3 regions of the Kribbella sp. NPDC049174 genome follow, and region 1 is predicted to be linked to each of the others. Evidence: riboswitches for the same ligand, from Rfam matches in the RefSeq annotation. Region 1 holds a riboswitch; each other region holds the start of a gene.
What was found. A riboswitch is a leader RNA that binds a small molecule or an ion and turns the genes downstream of it on or off. The one in region 1 is predicted to bind thiamine pyrophosphate.

Region 1 (5,834 bases):
CCCGGCAAGGTCACCCGCGGCTTCCGGTTGTCTCAGGTGGTGTCGGCCGCCGCGATGGCGCTCGGCCACGGCCTGCAGGACGCGCAGAAGACGATGGGCGTGATCTTCCTGGCCCTGGTCACCACCGGATACGTGCAGCCGGACGACGGCATCCCGACCTGGGTGAAGGTCGCTGCCGCGACCGCGATCTCGCTCGGCACCTACTCCGGGGGCTGGCGGATCATGCGCACCCTCGGTCGCCGGATCATCCACCTGGACCCGGCTCGCGGCTTCGCCTCCGAGTCGGTCGCCGCGACCGTCCTGTACGTGATGGCGATCGGTCTGCACGCGCCGGTCTCGACAACCCACACGATCACCTCGGCGGTGATGGGTGCCGGCGCGACCAAGCGGCTGTCCGCGGTCCGCTGGGGTGTTGCCAGGGGTATCGTCGCGGCCTGGATCCTGACCATCCCGGCCGCCGGTCTGGTCGCCGCCCTCTGCTACGGTCTGGCCCACCTGATCCTGGAGTGAGCCCGCCGTACCAGAGGCACACCTGACCGGTGTCTCAGCGGTTCCAGCGGCGTACTGCCTTGGCCACGTCCTTGGGGCGGATCGAGCCGAGGTTGAGCTCCCAGGTGGCGGCCAGGCGGTCGCCGAGCTCGGGCAGGTTCAGGTAGGCCTGCGGCCGGACGGCCATCACCCAGGTCGCCGCCGCCGCGTGGCCCTGCTGGAAGAGCAGGTGGTTCGCGGTCGCCTCGATCCGGCGGCGCTTCTCGCCGTCCAGCCGGCTGGACGCCCAGTCCTGCATGATCGAGCCGTCGTCCGCGGTCATCCGGGCCAGGTACGTCAGCGGCCCGCGCCAGAACCCGCGGCTGCCGATGTTGTCCAGGCTCTCCAGCGGGAACCAGCCGTTCTGGCAGCGCCGGCCGTTGATCGCGGCCTCGACCTCTCGGGCCTGGGCCGCGTTCAGGCCCTGGACCGCCCAGTCGAGGAAGTACAGGCCGACGTCGGGGACCTCCTCCGCGACGTGTGGCGCCACGGTCAGCGTCCCCGGCTCGAAGAGATGCAGCTCTTCGGGTGATTCCAACACAACTTCCCCCGCCCACCTGAGTACGACGGCCGCGCACGCCACCGCGCGGCCGGGAACACAGGGACCCCCCAGGTTCCTGCACTGTCAACAGAGGTTCTTCGTACCCTCGTGCCGATCCGGGGTCAAGGTGTTGTCCGATTGCCGACTACTGCTGAGGCAAACGTCTACTTCTTCCGGTCCGCCCGGCGGGCCAGCTCCTCCTGGTCCAGCCGCTCGGCTTCGGCGGGGGTCGGGGCGCTGCCGCCGTACGAGGCAGGCAGCCACCAGGCGCCGGCCGGCTGCTCGGGGTAGGCGCGGATGGTGCGGTCGAGCATGCCGGCCATCGTCGAGCGCAGATGTGCGGTCGCCTCGACCGCGTCGTCGCCCCGGGTGACGGTGATCGGCTCGCCGACCGTGATCGCGATCGTGCGGTGCCGGGAGAAGTCGCGCGGATGGTCCTTGGTCAGCATCCGCTGCGTCCCCCACAGGATCAGCGGGATCACCGGTACGCCGGCCGCCGCGGCCATCCGGACCGTGCCGGACTTGAACTCCTTCAACTCGAACGACCGGCTGATCGTCGCCTCCGGGAAGACGCCGACGACCTCACCCGCGTTCAGGTACTGCAGCGCCTGCCGGTACGACGCCGTACCGGCCGCACGGTCCACCGGGATGTGGTGCATACCGCGCATCAGCGGACCCGAGTACCGGTTGCGGAACAAGACCTCCTTGGCCATGAACCGGACCAGCCGTTTGCTCGGGACCGCGCCGAACCCGCCGAGGACGAAGTCGACGTACGAGATGTGGTTCAACGCGATCACCGCGCCGCCGGCCCGTGGCACGTTCTCCGTCCCGGTCAGCTGGAACTTCAGGTCCAGCACCTTGAACGCCGTCTTCGCGAAGCCGATCACCGGCGGGTATACGAGGTCTCGCATCCCCCGACGCTACCGGGCCGGTCAAGACGGCAGGTTAAGGTGACCGTTGACAATTGGAGATCGCGGGAGCTCGCACCGTAGCGGGCTGAGAGGGCGGCTGGGTGAACCGGCGCCGCCGACCGCCGAACCTGTCCGGGTAATTCCGGCGTAGGGAGCAGCATTGTGACAACCATCGGCAATTCTGTCCGTCCGTCTGTCACCACCGGCCCGATCTCGGGCTCGGAGAAGATCTATCGCGGTGAGCTGGGTGTCCCGGCCCGCCGGGTCCACCTCACCAACGGCGAGCACTTCGACCTGTACGACACCTCCGGTCCGTACACCGACGCGTCCGCGACCATCGACGTCCAGGCTGGTCTGCCGGCGCTGCGGCGGGACTGGATCGCCGGTCGCGAGCCGTCGACCCAGCTCGCGCACGCGCGAGCCGGGACCATCACCGAGGAGATGAGGTACGTCGCCGTCCGCGAGGGCGTCGACCCGGAGTTCGTCCGGGCCGAGGTGGCCCGCGGCCGGGCGGTGATCCCGGCGAACCGGCGGCACCCCGAGTCCGAGCCGATGATCATCGGGAAGAAGTTCCTGGTGAAGGTGAACGCGAACATCGGCAACTCGGCCGTCACCAGCTCGGTCGAGGAAGAGGTCGAGAAGCTGGTCTGGGCGACCCGGTGGGGCGCGGACACGGTGATGGACCTGTCCACCGGCAAGAACATCCACGAGACCCGCGAGTGGATCCTGCGGAACTCACCGGTGCCGATCGGGACGGTGCCGCTGTATCAGGCACTGGAGAAGGTGAAGGGCGATCCGGCCGCGCTGTCGTGGGAGGTCTACGGCGACACGGTGATCGAGCAGTGCGAGCAGGGCGTGGACTACATGACCGTGCACGCCGGCGTACTGCTGCGGTACGTCCCGCTGACCGCGCAACGGATCACCGGGATCGTGTCGCGCGGCGGTTCGATCATGGCCGCGTGGTGCCTGGCACATCACCAGGAGTCCTTCCTCTACACGCATTTCGCCGAGCTCTGCGAGATCCTGCGGTCGTACGACGTGACGTTCTCGCTGGGCGACGGGCTCCGGCCGGGATGTATCGCGGACGCCAACGACGCTGCGCAGTTCGCCGAGCTGCGGACCCTCGGTGAGCTGACCAGGATCGCCTGGGAGCACGACGTCCAGGTGATGATCGAGGGGCCGGGACACGTGCCGATGCACAAGATCGCCGAGAACGTCCGGCTCGAGGAGGAGCTGTGCGGTGAGGCGCCGTTCTACACCTTGGGGCCGTTGGCAACTGATGTGGCGCCGGCCTACGACCACATCACCAGCGCGATCGGCGCGGCCCAGATCGGCTGGCTGGGTACGGCGATGCTCTGCTATGTCACGCCCAAGGAACACCTCGGTCTGCCGGACCGCGACGACGTGAAGACCGGTGTGATCACCTACAAGATCGCTGCCCACGCGGCCGATCTGGCCAAGGGACACCCCGGGGCGCAGGACTGGGACGACACGTTGTCCAAGGCAAGGTTCGAGTTCCGCTGGGAGGACCAGTTCAACCTCTCGCTGGACCCGGACACCGCACGGTCCTTCCATGACCAGACGCTGCCGGCCGAGCCGGCCAAGACCGCCCACTTCTGCTCGATGTGCGGTCCGAAGTTCTGCTCGATGCGGATCACTGCCGACATCCGCGCCTACGCCGAGGAGAAGGGCCTGACCTCGACCGAGGCCATCGAGGCCGGTTTCGCGGAGATGTCCGACACCTTCAAGGCGCACGACAAGAAGCTGTACCTGCCGCTGGCCGACTGAGTCGCTTCGGACCCGGAGTACGCCGTACTCCGGGCCCGAACCGTGCTGACGCGCAGTGAAGTCGCGGGGCGAGTCGAGATGCCGAGGGCCCGGGACTGAGCGGAGAATGAGGAGATCGGCGGGCCTGCGGGGCGATCACTGAGAGTGATCGGGTGAACCGATTCAGGTTTTTTCCTTCACTCTACGTGAATAAGACTGTAGCCTTAATGCGTTGGGAAGGAGGTGCAGGGCGGTGGTCTTCGTTCTCACGGTAGATCAACGGGGCAGCCGAAGCATGACCGATCTCGTACCCGAGCTACTGAACACCCTGAACCGACGGCCGCGGCGGACCGGGTTGCTCCGGAAGTTCGAGCGGACGGCCGGCGACGAGGTGCAGGGCGTGCTCTCGGAGGCTCGCGCCACCATCGACGTGATCGTGGAGCTGCTGCGCTCGGACACGTGGTATGTCGGGCTCGGCATCGGCGACGTCGCCCAGCCCTTGCCGCGCAGTACCAGGGCAGGCAGCGGCGACGCGTTCGTGCACGCGCGGGAAGCGGTGAACCGGGCCAAGTCGAGCCCGCACCACGTCAACGTGGTCGGGACCGATGCCCGCGTCGCCGAGCAGGTGGAGACGGTGCTGTGGCTGATGGCGTCGGTGCTGCGGCGCCGGAGTGAGCGCGGCTGGGCCGTGGCCGACCTGTTGGCCGAAGGACTCACCAGGCGGGAGATCGGCGTGAAGCTGGGGATCAGCCAGTCGGCGGTGACGCAACGGGCCCAGGCGGCCGGCTTCGTCGAGGAGCAACGTGGACGGGTGCTGGCAGCCGAGTTGCTGGGCGCCGGGGCCGCGGCGTGACGGCTCTGATCCTGTCGCTGACCGCGGCAGCCCTGGTCCTCGCCGTACTGGCCTGGGTGCCGAAGGCCGGCTCCACAGTGCAGATCGTGCTCAGCGGCGTGATGCTGGTCTGCCTGGTGGCAGTCGGCCTCTTGCTGCTGGCAGGCGACGGTGTGGAGGGCTGGGTCGAGCGCTGGTGGAACGTACTGCTCCTACTGGCCGGAGGCCTCGCCGTCACCGGTGGCGGCCCGCTGACGACGTCTGTGCTGGCTCTGGTCGACCGGGGCAACACCAGAGCCCAATCGACGCAGAAAGCCGGTGAGGTACTGCGTGGAGGCGCGCTGATCGGCTCACTCGAGCGCGGCGCCATCTACGCCGCTCTGGTGGCGGGCTGGCCGGAGGGCCTCGCGATCGTGCTGGCCATCAAGGGACTGGCCCGCTACCCCGAGCTGCGCAGCCCCGACCAGCCGGCCTCCGTCACCCCGCAGGCCGTCGCCGAACGCTTCATCATCGGCACCTTCACCAGCGTGCTCTGGTCCGTCACCTGCGCCGGCTTCCTGCTGTCGCGCTAGTTCGACCTGATCACGTACGTCGACATCACCTTGTCGTGCCAGGTCTGCTTCTGGTCGTCCCACAGCGGCCACAGCAGGTTCAGGAAGCAGGCGTTGTTGAAGAGCCCGGCCAGGAACTCGCGGAGGAACGCCTTGCCGGCGCCCACCGGCTGGAAGTAGGTGGAGTCGACCAGCCGCAGGTTCAGCACGCTCTTGCCGACGCTCTGCCCGGTCTTGCCCTGGCGGAAGACCCGGTTCCACAGGCCCAGCCCCAGGCTGACGGCGAGGCTGAGGAGGAAGACGAGGATCGCCCAGATCTCCGGATCGTCGTCGGGGTAGGTGTTGTCGGCGCGGGACGCGATGTTCGCGATGAAGATGCCGTACCCGATCAGGATCGGGATCGAACTGATCAACGAGTCGATCAGGAACGCGCCGGCGCGCGGACCCCATTCGGCGAGCGGGGCGGCCGGGGCTCCGTAGCCGTAGCCACCTTGCTGACCATAGGCTGGCTGGCCGTACTGCGGCTGCCCATAGTGCGGTTGCCCGTATTGGGGCTGCCCGTATTGGGGCTGGCCGTACTGGGGCTGGCCGTACTGAGGTTGGCCGTACTGAGGTTGGCCGTACTGCGGCTGCTGTCCGTACTGGGGCCGGCCGTCGGGCGGCGGTGTCGGAGTACTCACATCGATTCCATCTCTTGGAGTGTC
Region 2 (5,834 bases), on a different contig from region 1:
CGAGCGGACCGACAAGGTCGACGCCGACCTGCGCATCATCCTGGCCACGCCGACGCTGACCGACAAGCTGTGCCTGCCGCTCGACACCGGCGGTGAGGTCTCCTGCCGGGTCGAGGACCGCGTCGTGCTGAACGCGAAGCGCTGGATGTACGCGGTCCCGGCGTACTCGGGGAACGTCGCCCTCTACCGCAGCTACCTGGTCAACCACGAGGTCGGGCACGCACTCGGCCACGGCCACTCCACCTGCACCAAGGCGAAGACCCCCGCGCCGGTGATGATGCAGCAGACCAAGGGCCTCGGCGGCTGCCTCCCGAACGCCTGGCCGACGATCAAGGCGACCTGAGCGAAGCCCTCGTTCGTGAGAAGCTGAGTCCGAGGGGAGGGAGCAGCGATGTCGTCACAGGATTTCCCGACGTACGGCCGCGACGAGCAACCGGAGCAGCCGACCGAGGAGCAGCACTACGCCCCGCCTGCTCCGTACGGCGGCAGCTCCTACGGCTCCACGCCGCACGGCCAGCCCCATCCGGGCGGCTACGCCCAGCCCCAGCCCTACGGCACCCCACCGGGCCAGTACGGCGCGCCACCTCAAGCCCCGCCGCACGGACCACCTCAAGGACCACCCGGCGCGTACACCCAGCCGCCCAACTACCGTCCCGGCGCCCCGTACGGCACCGCCGCTCACCCGCAGCAACACGAGCTCCCGCAGTACGGTCGGGAACAACCCGTCGCACCGCGTGACCCCCGCGCGGCCCGCGTCGTACTGATCGCCGCGATCATCGCCGCCGTCTACGGCCTGCTGGTGCTCTCGGTCCAGCGGGTCGCCCTGCGCGAGATCTCCCAGGCACCCGGTTCGGCGCTGAACCACCCGCTCCGCACGGATGTCATCGACACGATCGGCCAGTTGCTGCTGCTCCTGGTCGGTGCGGCCGCGATCGCGATGTGGGCGCGCGACGTACTGGCCCGTCGCAAGGTCGGGCGTGAGCTCGACCCGATCGAGGTCGGCGGCCTGTTGCTGGTCGGGGTGGCGTTGGTGCCGATCGTGATCTGGGCGGTGATGGTCCTGTCGACCGGCATGGGCGCCATCGACGACTCGATCGATCGACTGCCCACGGCGTACGGCTGGGGCGGGATCGGCCTGCTGATCCTCTCCGTCGGCTTCTTCCTCGGGTACCGCGAGCTGAAGCCGCCCGTCGGCAACCCGGTCGTCCAGGCCGCGCCGGCCCGCGCGCCCTGGGAGTGAGCATTCCGATCGTCCTGGTCCCGGGCCTCGGCCTCGGGCCGCGCTCGTACGCGCCCACGGTCGAACACCTCACCACGCCGTACCGGATCGTCACGTTGCCCGGGTACGGCGAACCCGCCGAGCCCGGCGACGACCTCCGTCCACAAGCTCTGGGTACGGCGGTCGCGGACAAGATCCGGGAGCGGTCGGTCCTGGTCGGGCACTCGGCCGGCTGCCAGATCGTCGTGGAGACCGCGGTCGCCTACCCCGAACTCGTCCACGCGCTCGTCCTCATCGCCCCGACCGGAGATGTCCGCGCGTCGAGCTGGCTGGACCTCGCGGCCCGCTGGGTGGGCTCGGCCGTCCCGGAGTCCCCGCGTCTGATCCCGGCCCTCGCCCCGCAATACGCGCGGACCACGTTCTCCACGATCGCCCGGGCGGCGGAAGCGGCCAGACACCACGATCTGGCTGGGATCATCAGCCGGGTGCGGGCGCCGGTGGTGATCGTGCGTTGCCGGCACGACCACCTGTCGCCGGCCGAATGGATGGACCGGCTGGCCGAGCTCACTCACGGTGAGGCGCGGACCCTAGCGACCGGCTCCCATATGCCGGTGCTGACCAACGGTCCCGAGGTCGCCGCGCTCATCCAGCGGGCAGTGGCTGCGCCGGGTCCGGCCTGAAGCGCTATCGTTGACGCAGTAACAAACCTCTGCGGGAGCTCGCACCACGCGCGGGCTGAGAGGGCGACGCCGGGTCGCCGACCGCCTGAACCTGACCGGGTAATGCCGGCGTAGGGAGCGGGTCCAACCATGACCAATACCGCTGTTCGTCCTGCCGACCACACCGAGGCGCCGCTCGTCCTCACCACGGATGCGCCGCGCACTCTCGGCTTCCTCGACCAGTTCACCCTCTGGGGGAACCTCGGTATCTCACTGTTCGGCCCGGTCACCGGTGCGCTGGTCGCGGCGTACACGGGTTCGCTGGCACAAGGCCTGCTCGCGGTCGTGGTCGGCTGCGGGATCGGTGCGCTGGTGCTCGGCGGCGCGGCCGTGTTCGGTTCGCACACCGGAGCGCCGGCGATGGCGTGTCTGCGCGGACTGTTCGGCCGGCGCGGCTCGATGGCGCCGACGGTCCTGAACATCGCGCAGAACGTCGGCTGGGCGACGATGGAGATCATCGTCATCTCCTCGGCCGCGGTCGCGGTGACGAGTGAGCGGTGGCGCTGGCTGTTCGTCGTACTGGCCGGTGTGCTCGCGACGGCGATGGCGGTCCGGCCGCTCGGCAGTGTGAAACTGCTGCGGAAGTTCATGGTCTGGCTGGTGCTGATCGCGTCGGTCTATCTGTTCGTGCAGGTGCTCAGCAAGCCGGTGCAGGACCTGCCGCAGGACAGCGTCTTCGGCTTCTGGCCGGCCGTCGACCTGGCCGCCGCGGGCGTCGTGTCGTTCGCGCCGCTGGCCGCCGACTACACCCGGCACTCGCGCACCAACAAGGCCGCCTTCGCCGGATCGGCCCTCGGCTACGGCATCGCGGCGATCGCGTACTACGCACTCGGTGTGTTCGCGGTCGCGACGCTGCAGACCAACAGCACGGACGTGATCACCGCACTCGTCACGTTGCCGGCCGGCGCGATCGCACTGTTCGTGCTGCTGGTGGACGAGGTCGACGAGGCGTACGCGAACGTGTACTCGACCACGATGGCCGCGCACAACCTGATCGGTCATGTCGACCGGCGCTGGATCTCGATCGCCATCGGCGTGATCGCCACCGGTCTCGCGCTGGTGGTTGACCTGGGCAACTACACCCAGTTCCTCTACCTGATCGGCTCGGTCTTCGTCCCGCTGTTCGCGGTCGCGATCGCCGACTTCTTCGTGGTCAGCAAGATGAACTGGGACGTCTCCGGTACGGCGCGCTTCCGCTGGCAACCGGCCGTCGCCTGGCTGATCGGTTTCGTCGCCTACCAGCTGGTCAACCCGGGCACGGTGTCGGGCTGGTCCCCGTTCTGGCTCGACCTCCAGCAGCGCATCTTCGGCCACCAGCCCGTCCCCGGCTGGCTCGGCGCGACGTACACGTCCATCATCGTCTCGATGCTGGCCGCGATAATCCTCGGCCGGATCGGTCGCCGACCGCTGGACAACTGACCCGGAGTAACCGGGATACTTGCGCAATGCTGAACTCCGCACTGCGCAGCCGGGCCGAGTACGCGGAACTCGGGGCCGATGGGCTGGCCGCGCGTACCACGCCCGAGCGGGACGCGGCGATCGTGAAGGCCGTCGAGGAGCTCCTGGGCGGCCGTGAGTCGGTGCTCGACCTCTGCTGCGGGTACGGCCGGGTGGCGCTGCCGCTGCGCCGGGCCGGGAAGGTCGTGCGCGCGCTGGACATCTCGCCGAACCTGATCGAGGCCGGTAAGGCGAAGGCGGACGAGGAGGAGCTGTCGATCGACTGGGCGATCGGCTCGATGACCGACCTGCCGTACAAGTGGGACTCGTTCGACGCGGTGATCTGCCTGTGGACCGCGTTCCACGAACTGTTCGCCGAGGACGAGCAGATCTCCACGATCTGCGAGATCTCCCGGGTGCTGAAGCCGGGCGGCGTGGCGATCATCGAGGGCCCGGTCTGGGGCCCGGCGACGGCGGCCGAGATCGCCAACGGCATGCGCCAGGGGCCGGAGCACCGGATCGTCACGACTGAGCAGTTCGGCACCAGCAGCGTGCACTTCATCCACGACGAGATCAGCTACGGCCGGCTCTGCGCGGCCGCCGGCATCGAGGACTACAAGGTCTACAAGCGCGAGTGGGGCGGCCGCCGTCGCCTCATCCTGGAGATCCACGCACCCGCGGCAAGCTAGCCCTTCGGGGTGAGAAACCTTTGCAGTACGGCGGCCAAACCGTCAGGGTCGGCCAACATCGGCAGGTGACCGGTCTGGAGGGACTGGATCGAGGTGGCGCCCAGGGTCGCGGCGTAGGTGGCTTGCAGAGCGGGCGGCAGCTCCTTGTCGTTGGTGGTCTGGACGTAACCGCGCAGCGCCGGGAACTGGCGATCGCCGACCGGGTCGCGGTAGAGCTGCTGCGACTCGGGGCTGAACTCCTTCACGATCCGCGCCGCCTGCTCGTCGTCCAGGTCGCTGGCCAGGCCGGACCGGATCGCCTTGGCCGGCGGACGGGTGCCGGCGAGTCGCATGATCGCGCTGACGATGAGCTTGTTGGGAAACGGCAGGGCGCCGACGAACGACTGCCCCGGCGCGGGGATCGAGGCCGCGACACCGAGGAATCCCTGGACCCGATCCGGTGCTTCGGCAACGAGCTGACTGCCGATCACGCCGCCGATCGAGTGCGCCACCACGATGAACCGCTCCGGAGCCTCGGCGAGCACCTTGCCGGCGTAGTCGCGCAGCGATCCGGTGCCCGGGTACGCCGCGACAGAGGTCGCCTGGCCGGCCGGGAGTGCGGCGCGGACGTCGTCCCAGATCCAGGCCGGCAGCCCGGCTCCGCTGAGGAACAGCAATGGTGAAGTCATCGGCCCAACCTACCGGAATCTCGGGTCGATCCCTGACGGGTCAGATTCTTGACCTGAAAGCATTTCCGGAAAATCCCCACCGGCCCGGATCCCTTGCAGGCAAGGGGAAACAAGAAGCAGATCCCCACTCCACACTGGGGATCTGCTCCTTTGTCTGTTCAGTGTAAAACCATTCTCGCGGCGGCGGGAAAACTCAGCTTTTCGATTCAAGATTCAGCAGGAATCGCTTCGCTTCCAGCCCGCCGGCGTACCCGGTGAGCGCTCCGCTCGAGCCGATCACCCGGTGGCACGGCAACACCACGCAGACCGGGTTCGCGCCGAGCGCCGTACCGACGGCCCGGGCCGCCTTGGGCTTGTGGATCTCCCCGGCCAGTCGCCCGTACGTCGTCGTACGGCCATAGCTCGTGTGGGCCGGGAGGTCGGTCAGGACGAGTCGCTGGAACGGGGTGGCCAGGGCGAGATCCACGTCCAGTTCGAACTCGTGCCGTCGACCGGCAAGGTACTCGTCCAGTTGCCGTCGTACGTCGTCCAGCGCCCGGGGCTGGCGTAGTACGCGCGGGGACACGGCCTTGGCGAGGCGGTTGGTGATGCTCTCCTCGTCGCCGAACGAGCTGGCCACGACGCGGCCGTTCGCGACCGCGAGCAGCAGGGTGCCGATCGGGGTGTCGTGCAGGGTGTAGGCGACGTCGGCGGTCGGGAAGACCGGTGGCTTGAGGTCTGGTGCGGTGAGCCGGGCCAGCCGGCTCTCGAGGTCATTCATAGGTGTACTCCGAGTTTGGTGCGCAAGGCCGCGAGCGCGTCGCTGACAAGTCGTCGCGACGCGGCAGGCGTGGTGTCCAGAGCGGCGGCCACACCGTGGTGGTCGAGGTCGCCGACGTATTTGAGCGTGATGGCGAAGCGTTGGCGTTCAGGTAGCTCGTTGACGGCTTGCCAGAGATCCGGGTCCGGCCAGTTGGCGGCGTCGGGGCCGTCGACCGCGATCGGTGGAGCTTCGTCGAGCGGGCTCTGTGGTCTGCGGGCCCGATGTACGTCGGTCGCGCATCGGGCTGTGATAGTCAGGAGCCAGCTGCGGAGGTTCTTCGCCGAGGTGAGGTTGGGGTAG
Region 3 (5,834 bases), on a different contig from region 1:
ATCCGTGCCCGCTGTGGGACGACGACGGGCGCTGCTATCTCGTGCACGGCTGGGCGAAGAGCCGGGCCGGGATCAAGAACCGGCTGACCGTCCGCGAGGTGTCGCCGGCCCTCGATCGAGTCGTCGGGCCGGCCCGGACCGTCATCGACGGAGACGAGTTGCCCGGGTACACGACGCTCGAGGGGCCGAAGTTCTACAAGCGGGACGGGTACTACTGGATCTTCGCCCCGGCCGGAGGGGTCACGACCGGGTGGCAGTCCGCGTTCCGGGCCCGGTCGCCGTACGGGCCGTACGAGGATCGCGTCGTACTGGCGCAGGGATCGACGCCGGTCAACGGGCCGCATCAGGGTGCGTGGGTGGACACACCGGCCGGCGAGGACTGGTTCCTGCACTTCTCCGATCGCGGTCCGGCGGGTCGCGTCGTACATCTGCAGCCGATGACCTGGGAGGACGGCTGGCCTGTCATCGGTGATGGCGGAGAGCCGGTACTGCGGCATCCGCTACCGGCCGGCGAGCAGCGTGAGCCCGAGCGGAGCGATGCCTTCGAGGGGCCGGAGTTGTCGCCGATCTGGCACTGGCAGGCGAACCCGCGGCCCGACTGGTACGACGCTCCGAAGGACGGCTCATTGCGATTGGCTGTGTTCCCGGACGACGACGGCGATCTGCGGAATCTCCCGCAGGTGCTCGGGCAGCAGCTACCCGGACATCGCCGGCGGTTCGAGACGTCCGTCCGGCTCGACGGCGGCGGGCCGGGTGCTCGAGCCGGTCTCGTCGTACTGGGCCAGACGTATGCGTGGATCGGCCTCCATCGCACGCCGACCGGGACGGACGTCGTACTGCGCGAGCGCGGTACACCGGATGAGGACCTCCTCCACCAGGCTCCAGTGGAGACGCCATACGTCGATTTGGCCGCTGACGTCGATGAGAATGCGGTGGTGCGGTTCTCCTATCGGGCGGGCGGTGAGTGGGTGGAGATCGCCAAGGTCTTCCAGGCTGTGGAGGGACGGTGGATCGGCGCCGAGGTGGGGCTGTTCGCGGCGGCGCCACAAGGCACGATGGATGGTGGCGGGGCCGTGTTCGGCCCGGTCCGGGTAACCGAGCGAGAGACGGCTTGATGGGCAGGACACCGAAGGACTCGATCACGATCGCCGACGTCGCGCGGGCGGCGGAGGTGTCGCGGGCGACCGTGTCGCGGGTGATGAACGGCCGCCTCACCGTCGCGCCGGAGATCGCCGAACGCGTCCGGGCCGCCGCCGACCGGCTGAACTACCGGCCCAGCGACCTGGCCCGCAACCTGTCCCTCGGCCGGACGAACATGGTCGCGCTGGTGGTTCCGGACCTGGGCAACCCACTGTTCCAGCAGATCATGCGCGGTATCACCAACGCTTCGGCCGCGGCCGGCTACCGGGTCCTGGTCGCCGAAACCGACGAGGACCCGATGGCCGAGGCGGATATCGCGGTGGAGGCCCGGCGCCGGTGCGACGCGCTCATCATGGTCTCGCCGCGGCTGGCCGAGGACAGCCTGCTCGAGCTGCTGCCGGAGGTGAAGCCGGTCATCCTGGTCAATCGCCAGGGGCCGTCCGACGTCGCCACGGTCGGGGTCGATTTCGGCAGGGCGGTGCGGATCGTGGTCGACCATCTCGTCGGCCTCGGACATCGGCGGCTCGCCTACCTGGCCGGGCCGGTGGGGAGCGCGTCGAATACGGATCGCCTGCGCTCACTGGAGATCGCCGAGCGGGAGATCCCCGGGCTGGAGATCGTCCGGTTGGAGTGCGGTTCGTCGATCGAGGACGGGTACGCCGCGGTCGAGCGGGTGCTGGAGTCCCAGGTCACGGCCGTCGTCGCGTTCAACGATCTGGTCGCCTTCGGTCTGCTGGCGAGGCTCAACGAGGTCGGCGTCGCCGTACCGGCTGATCTGTCGGTGGCCGGGATGGACGACATCGGGTTGTCGCGGTTCGCCGTTCCGTCGCTGACGACGGTGCGGGTTCCGCAGCAGGGGTTGGGTGAGTTGGCCTGGCAGGTCTTGTACGCGCAGATCGCGGGGTCGGAGGGCGAGGTGGACGGCGTACCGGATCTGCGGCTGGCATTGCGGGCGAGTACCGGTCCGGTGCCGCAGGCGACCCGGTTGCAAGGGGATGCGCCGCGCGGGCGGTTGGGGCCGATCCGCTGGCAGCAGCAGGGGGACATCTTCGTGCTGGGTTCCTCGTCGGGGCTGCTGGCGCACTACGAGTTCGGCCGTCGGATGCCGCAGGTGCATTCACCGCGGCCTTATCTGCATCCTGTTCGAACCCTCGGCGGCAACCCGTTGACCGAGGTGAGCCCGGTCGATCACCGGCATCACTACGGCGTCTCACTGGCCGTTGCCGGAGTCAACGGAACGTCACACTGGGGTGGCCGCACGTTCCTCCCCGGCCGCGGTCCGACCTTGCTGACGAACCACGGCCAGCAGCGCAGCCGCGGTGTCACCGTCGACGACGGTCCGGGTAACTCGCTGACCGACGAGATCACCTGGTACGACGAACAGGGCCGGCCGCAACTGGTCGAACGCCGACGACTCAGCGGCGCACTGGCCGAAGGCGGCTGGCGACTCGACTGGAACAGCGTCCTCACCGCCCGCTACGGCCCGATCCGCATCGACAGCCCGGCCACCGCGGGACGGCCCGGCGCCGGGTACGGCGGCATCTTCTGGCGACTGCCGTCCGCGGAAACCACTGTGGTGCTGAGCGAAGCCGGCGAAGGCACTGACGCCGCCTACGGCTCCCTGAGCCCCTGGCTGGCCTTCGTCCAGCAACGCGGCGACACCGTCACCACCTTGCTACTCGTGCAGTCCGACGGTGTGCGCCCGTGGTTCCTCCGCTCCACCGACTACGTAGGCGCCGGCCCAGCCCTGGCCTGGCAAAGCGCCTTGGCGCTACAGCCCGACCAGGACCTCTCCTTGTCCCTGACCGCCTTACTGCTCGACCGCTCCATCGACCTCACCGAGGCCCCGGACCTGGCTGGGAGGGTCCTCTCAGAAGGTCGGTAGGCCTGTCACCGGGGACGAGGCGAGGGCTGAGTGCCAGCGGCGGGGGACCCGGCCGGCCAGGCGGGCGGCACGGCCGGCGTTGACGGCATCGCGCATCGCGGCGGCCATCAGGGCGGGCTTTTCGGCTCGGGTGACCGGGGTGGCGAGCATGACGGCGTCGCAGCCGAGCTCCATGGCCAGCGCGGCGTCACTCGCCGTACCGATGCCGGCGTCGACGATCACCGGGACGTTCGCGGCCTCGGCGATGAGCGCGAGGTTGTGTGGATTGCGGATGCCGAGGGCGGACCCGATCGGCGCGGCCAACGGCATCACCGCGGCGCATCCGGCCTGCTCGAGTCGACGCGCCAGGATCGGATCGTCGTTGGTGTAGGGCAGCACGGTGAATCCGTCCGCGATCAACGCGTCCACGGCATCCAGCAACTCGACCGGATCCGGCATCAGCAGGTGATCGTCGGCCACAACCTCGACCTTGATCAGGTCCGTCTCCAGCGCCTCGCGGGCGAGCTTCGCGGTGAGCACAGCCTCCGCCGCCGTGTGGCAACCGGCGGTGTTGGGCAGTACTTCGATGCCGTGCTTCTTCAGTACGTCGAGGATCGAGCCCTCGTGGCCGGTGCCGAGCCGGCGCATCGCGACCGTGGTGAGTTGGGTGCCAGAGGCAATCAATGCCTCCTCCATCACCTCGAGGTTCGCGGCACCACCCGTGCCCATGATCAGCCGGGAGGTGTAGGTCCGGCCGCCGAGCTCCAGTGGATCGTCCATGTCAGCCTCCCTGGACCGCGCTGACGATCTCGACCCGATCGCCGTCGGTGAGTATGGTGGCGGCCCACTCGTCCCGGGTGAGCACGGTCTGGTTGACCGCGACCGCGATCCCGGTCTGCCGGTCGGAGTACTCCCGGACCAGATCGGCCACAGATCGATCCGGTGGAACGGTCGTGGCCGTGCCGTTGACCCATACGTCGTAGTTCATCGCTTCCTCCCTACGCCGGAATTACCCGATTCAGGTTCAGCGGTCGGCGACGCCCTCGTCAGTCGCCCTCTCAGCCCACTCCGGTGTGAGCTCCCGCGGCACTTTCGACCCTAACAGATCGGTGCCGGTGAGCAGCGCGGCGAGTTCCGTCGGCCGGTACAGCACCTGCTTTCCGGTGCGTTGCGGCTCGACCAGTCCGGTACGCCGGAGCAGTTGGAGGTGCTGGCTCACGGCGGACGGGGTGACCTTCAGCTCCGCGGCGATGTCGCTCGTCGTCCGGGGATGGGTGAGCAGCGCCAGGATGCGGGCACGCGCCGTACCGACGAGCCGGCCGAGATCCCGCCGCGACGGTGGTTCGGCGACGGTCCAGAGGTGTCCCTGACCACGCGGTGGATAGCCGAGCAACGGCTCCGCGCCGATGTCGAACGGAATGACCGCGTGCGGCCCGAAGAGGGTCGGCTGCAGGACCAGTCCGCGGCCGTCGATCCGCTCGGTTCGGCTCGGATTGGCGACCCGATCGATGCGTAGCAGCCCGTCGGCGTAACTGATCGCGGGCCCGAGCTCGTTGAGCATCACGCCGGTGCCGTGCTGGGTGATCACATGGCCGCGGAAGCTGATGTCGGCGGACAGGACCGTACGCATCCGCGGCCAGTACGGCGCCATCACCGTCTGCCAGTACTCGCGCAGGGCCTCGACCACTCTGGAGACGCCGTCGGAACCGGCCAGCTCGCCGGGCAGTTCCCGGTTCACCGCGACAAGCTGCCGGTCGAAGGTGGCCCGGTCCACCGCCGCGATGATATCGAGCTCGTCCTGGATCTGGGTCAGCGGCGAGGTGGGACGCGGCGTGAGGAAGTCCGGGCTGCCCATCGTGTCGTTGACCAGCAGGCGCAGCACGCTCCAGTCCAGCGCCGGGAGCAGCGGCTGAACCGCGCGGACCCACGGCAGCTGGAAGGGGAAGCGGCCGGGGTCCTGCAGCGCCCGCAGCGACAGCACGGTCTCGGCGGCCGGCGAGATCGCGAACCGGACGTCCTCGAGATCTCGCGAAGTCAGCTCATAGGTGAGCACAGCCGTCACCTCCGTCGATGTAGCCGGATCCTAAATCGTTCCCGGCCGGACAGAACGCCGGGGGACAGTCGAGCCCATGCTCACCGAGGCTCCCCCCGACGCACGACCACAGACAGCGCTGCTCGGCGTACTGGCAGTGTGCTCCGCCGTCGGTGTCGGCATGGTCTACTTCCCGCAGGCGCTGCTGCCGTACGTGGCCGCGTCGCTGCAGGTGCCGCCCGCGGATGCGGCCCTGGTTGTGACCGCGCCGCAAGCTGGGTACGCCGCCGGCATCCTGGCCGTCGTACCGCTCGGTGATACCGGGGCGCAGCGCCGCCTGCTCACCATCCTCTTCGGCAGCGTCTCGGTCTTCGCCTTCACCGCGGCCGTCGCACCGTCGTTGCCGGTCCTCGTGCTGGCCTCGTTCCTGATGGGCTGCGCGACCGTGGCCTCCCCGGTGATCGGACCGTACGTCGCGGGCATGACCGGATCCCGACGGCTGGGCAGCGTGAACAGCGTCCTGCTCAGCGTCGGCATCCCCGGGATGATCGCCTCGCGCGCGGTGGCCGGCTATCTCGGCGAGGAGTACTCCTGGCGGTACGCGTACTTCGGTGCGGCCGCCCTCGCAGTGGTGTGCGCGGTGGTCGCGTGGACGCGGCTGCCGGTGCCGGAGAGCGTCGAGCCGGTGGACTTTCCGGGGTACTTACGGCGACCGCTCGATCAGTTGCGGCTGCGTCCCGGGCTGCGCCGATCGGCGTTCTACCAGGCCTGCTCGTTCGCGGGGTTCACCGGGACCTG

Region 2: it holds a riboswitch for thiamine pyrophosphate, as region 1 does, so the genes downstream of both, ACGFIF_RS40125 (purine-cytosine permease family protein) here and thiC (phosphomethylpyrimidine synthase ThiC) in region 1, are expected to answer to the same signal.
Region 3: it holds a riboswitch for thiamine pyrophosphate, as region 1 does, so the genes downstream of both, thiS (sulfur carrier protein ThiS) here and thiC (phosphomethylpyrimidine synthase ThiC) in region 1, are expected to answer to the same signal.

Annotation. Positions count from the first base shown of each region.
Region 1 covers NZ_JBICSZ010000002.1:116,505-122,338, forward strand. The annotation lists gene ACGFIF_RS11035 (anion permease) at 1-510, shown strand, start outside; gene ACGFIF_RS11040 (hypothetical protein) at 545-1,069, opposite strand; gene ACGFIF_RS11045 (lysophospholipid acyltransferase family protein) at 1,234-1,980, opposite strand; TPP riboswitch at 2,033-2,152, shown strand; gene thiC (phosphomethylpyrimidine synthase ThiC) at 2,143-3,768, shown strand; gene ACGFIF_RS11055 (transposase) at 4,043-4,600, shown strand; gene ACGFIF_RS11060 (hypothetical protein) at 4,597-5,151, shown strand; gene ACGFIF_RS11065 (RDD family protein) at 5,148-5,810, opposite strand.
Region 2 covers NZ_JBICSZ010000013.1:40,183-46,016, reverse strand. The annotation lists gene ACGFIF_RS40140 (DUF3152 domain-containing protein) at 1-343, shown strand, start outside; gene ACGFIF_RS40135 (hypothetical protein) at 392-1,240, shown strand; gene ACGFIF_RS40130 (alpha/beta fold hydrolase) at 1,237-1,899, shown strand; TPP riboswitch at 1,921-2,033, shown strand; gene ACGFIF_RS40125 (purine-cytosine permease family protein) at 2,029-3,357, shown strand; gene ACGFIF_RS40120 (class I SAM-dependent methyltransferase) at 3,384-4,064, shown strand; gene ACGFIF_RS40115 (alpha/beta fold hydrolase) at 4,061-4,732, opposite strand; gene ACGFIF_RS40110 (methylated-DNA--[protein]-cysteine S-methyltransferase) at 4,926-5,492, opposite strand; gene ACGFIF_RS40105 (RNA polymerase sigma factor) at 5,489-5,834, opposite strand, start outside.
Region 3 covers NZ_JBICSZ010000015.1:95,686-101,519, forward strand. The annotation lists gene ACGFIF_RS41560 (family 43 glycosylhydrolase) at 1-1,115, shown strand, start outside; gene ACGFIF_RS41565 (DUF6807 family protein) at 1,115-3,025, shown strand; gene ACGFIF_RS41570 (thiazole synthase) at 3,011-3,784, opposite strand; gene thiS (sulfur carrier protein ThiS) at 3,786-3,992, opposite strand; TPP riboswitch at 3,983-4,099, opposite strand; partial or broken gene ACGFIF_RS41580 (DUF5937 family protein) at 4,224-4,859, opposite strand; gene ACGFIF_RS41585 (MFS transporter) at 5,134-5,834, shown strand, end outside.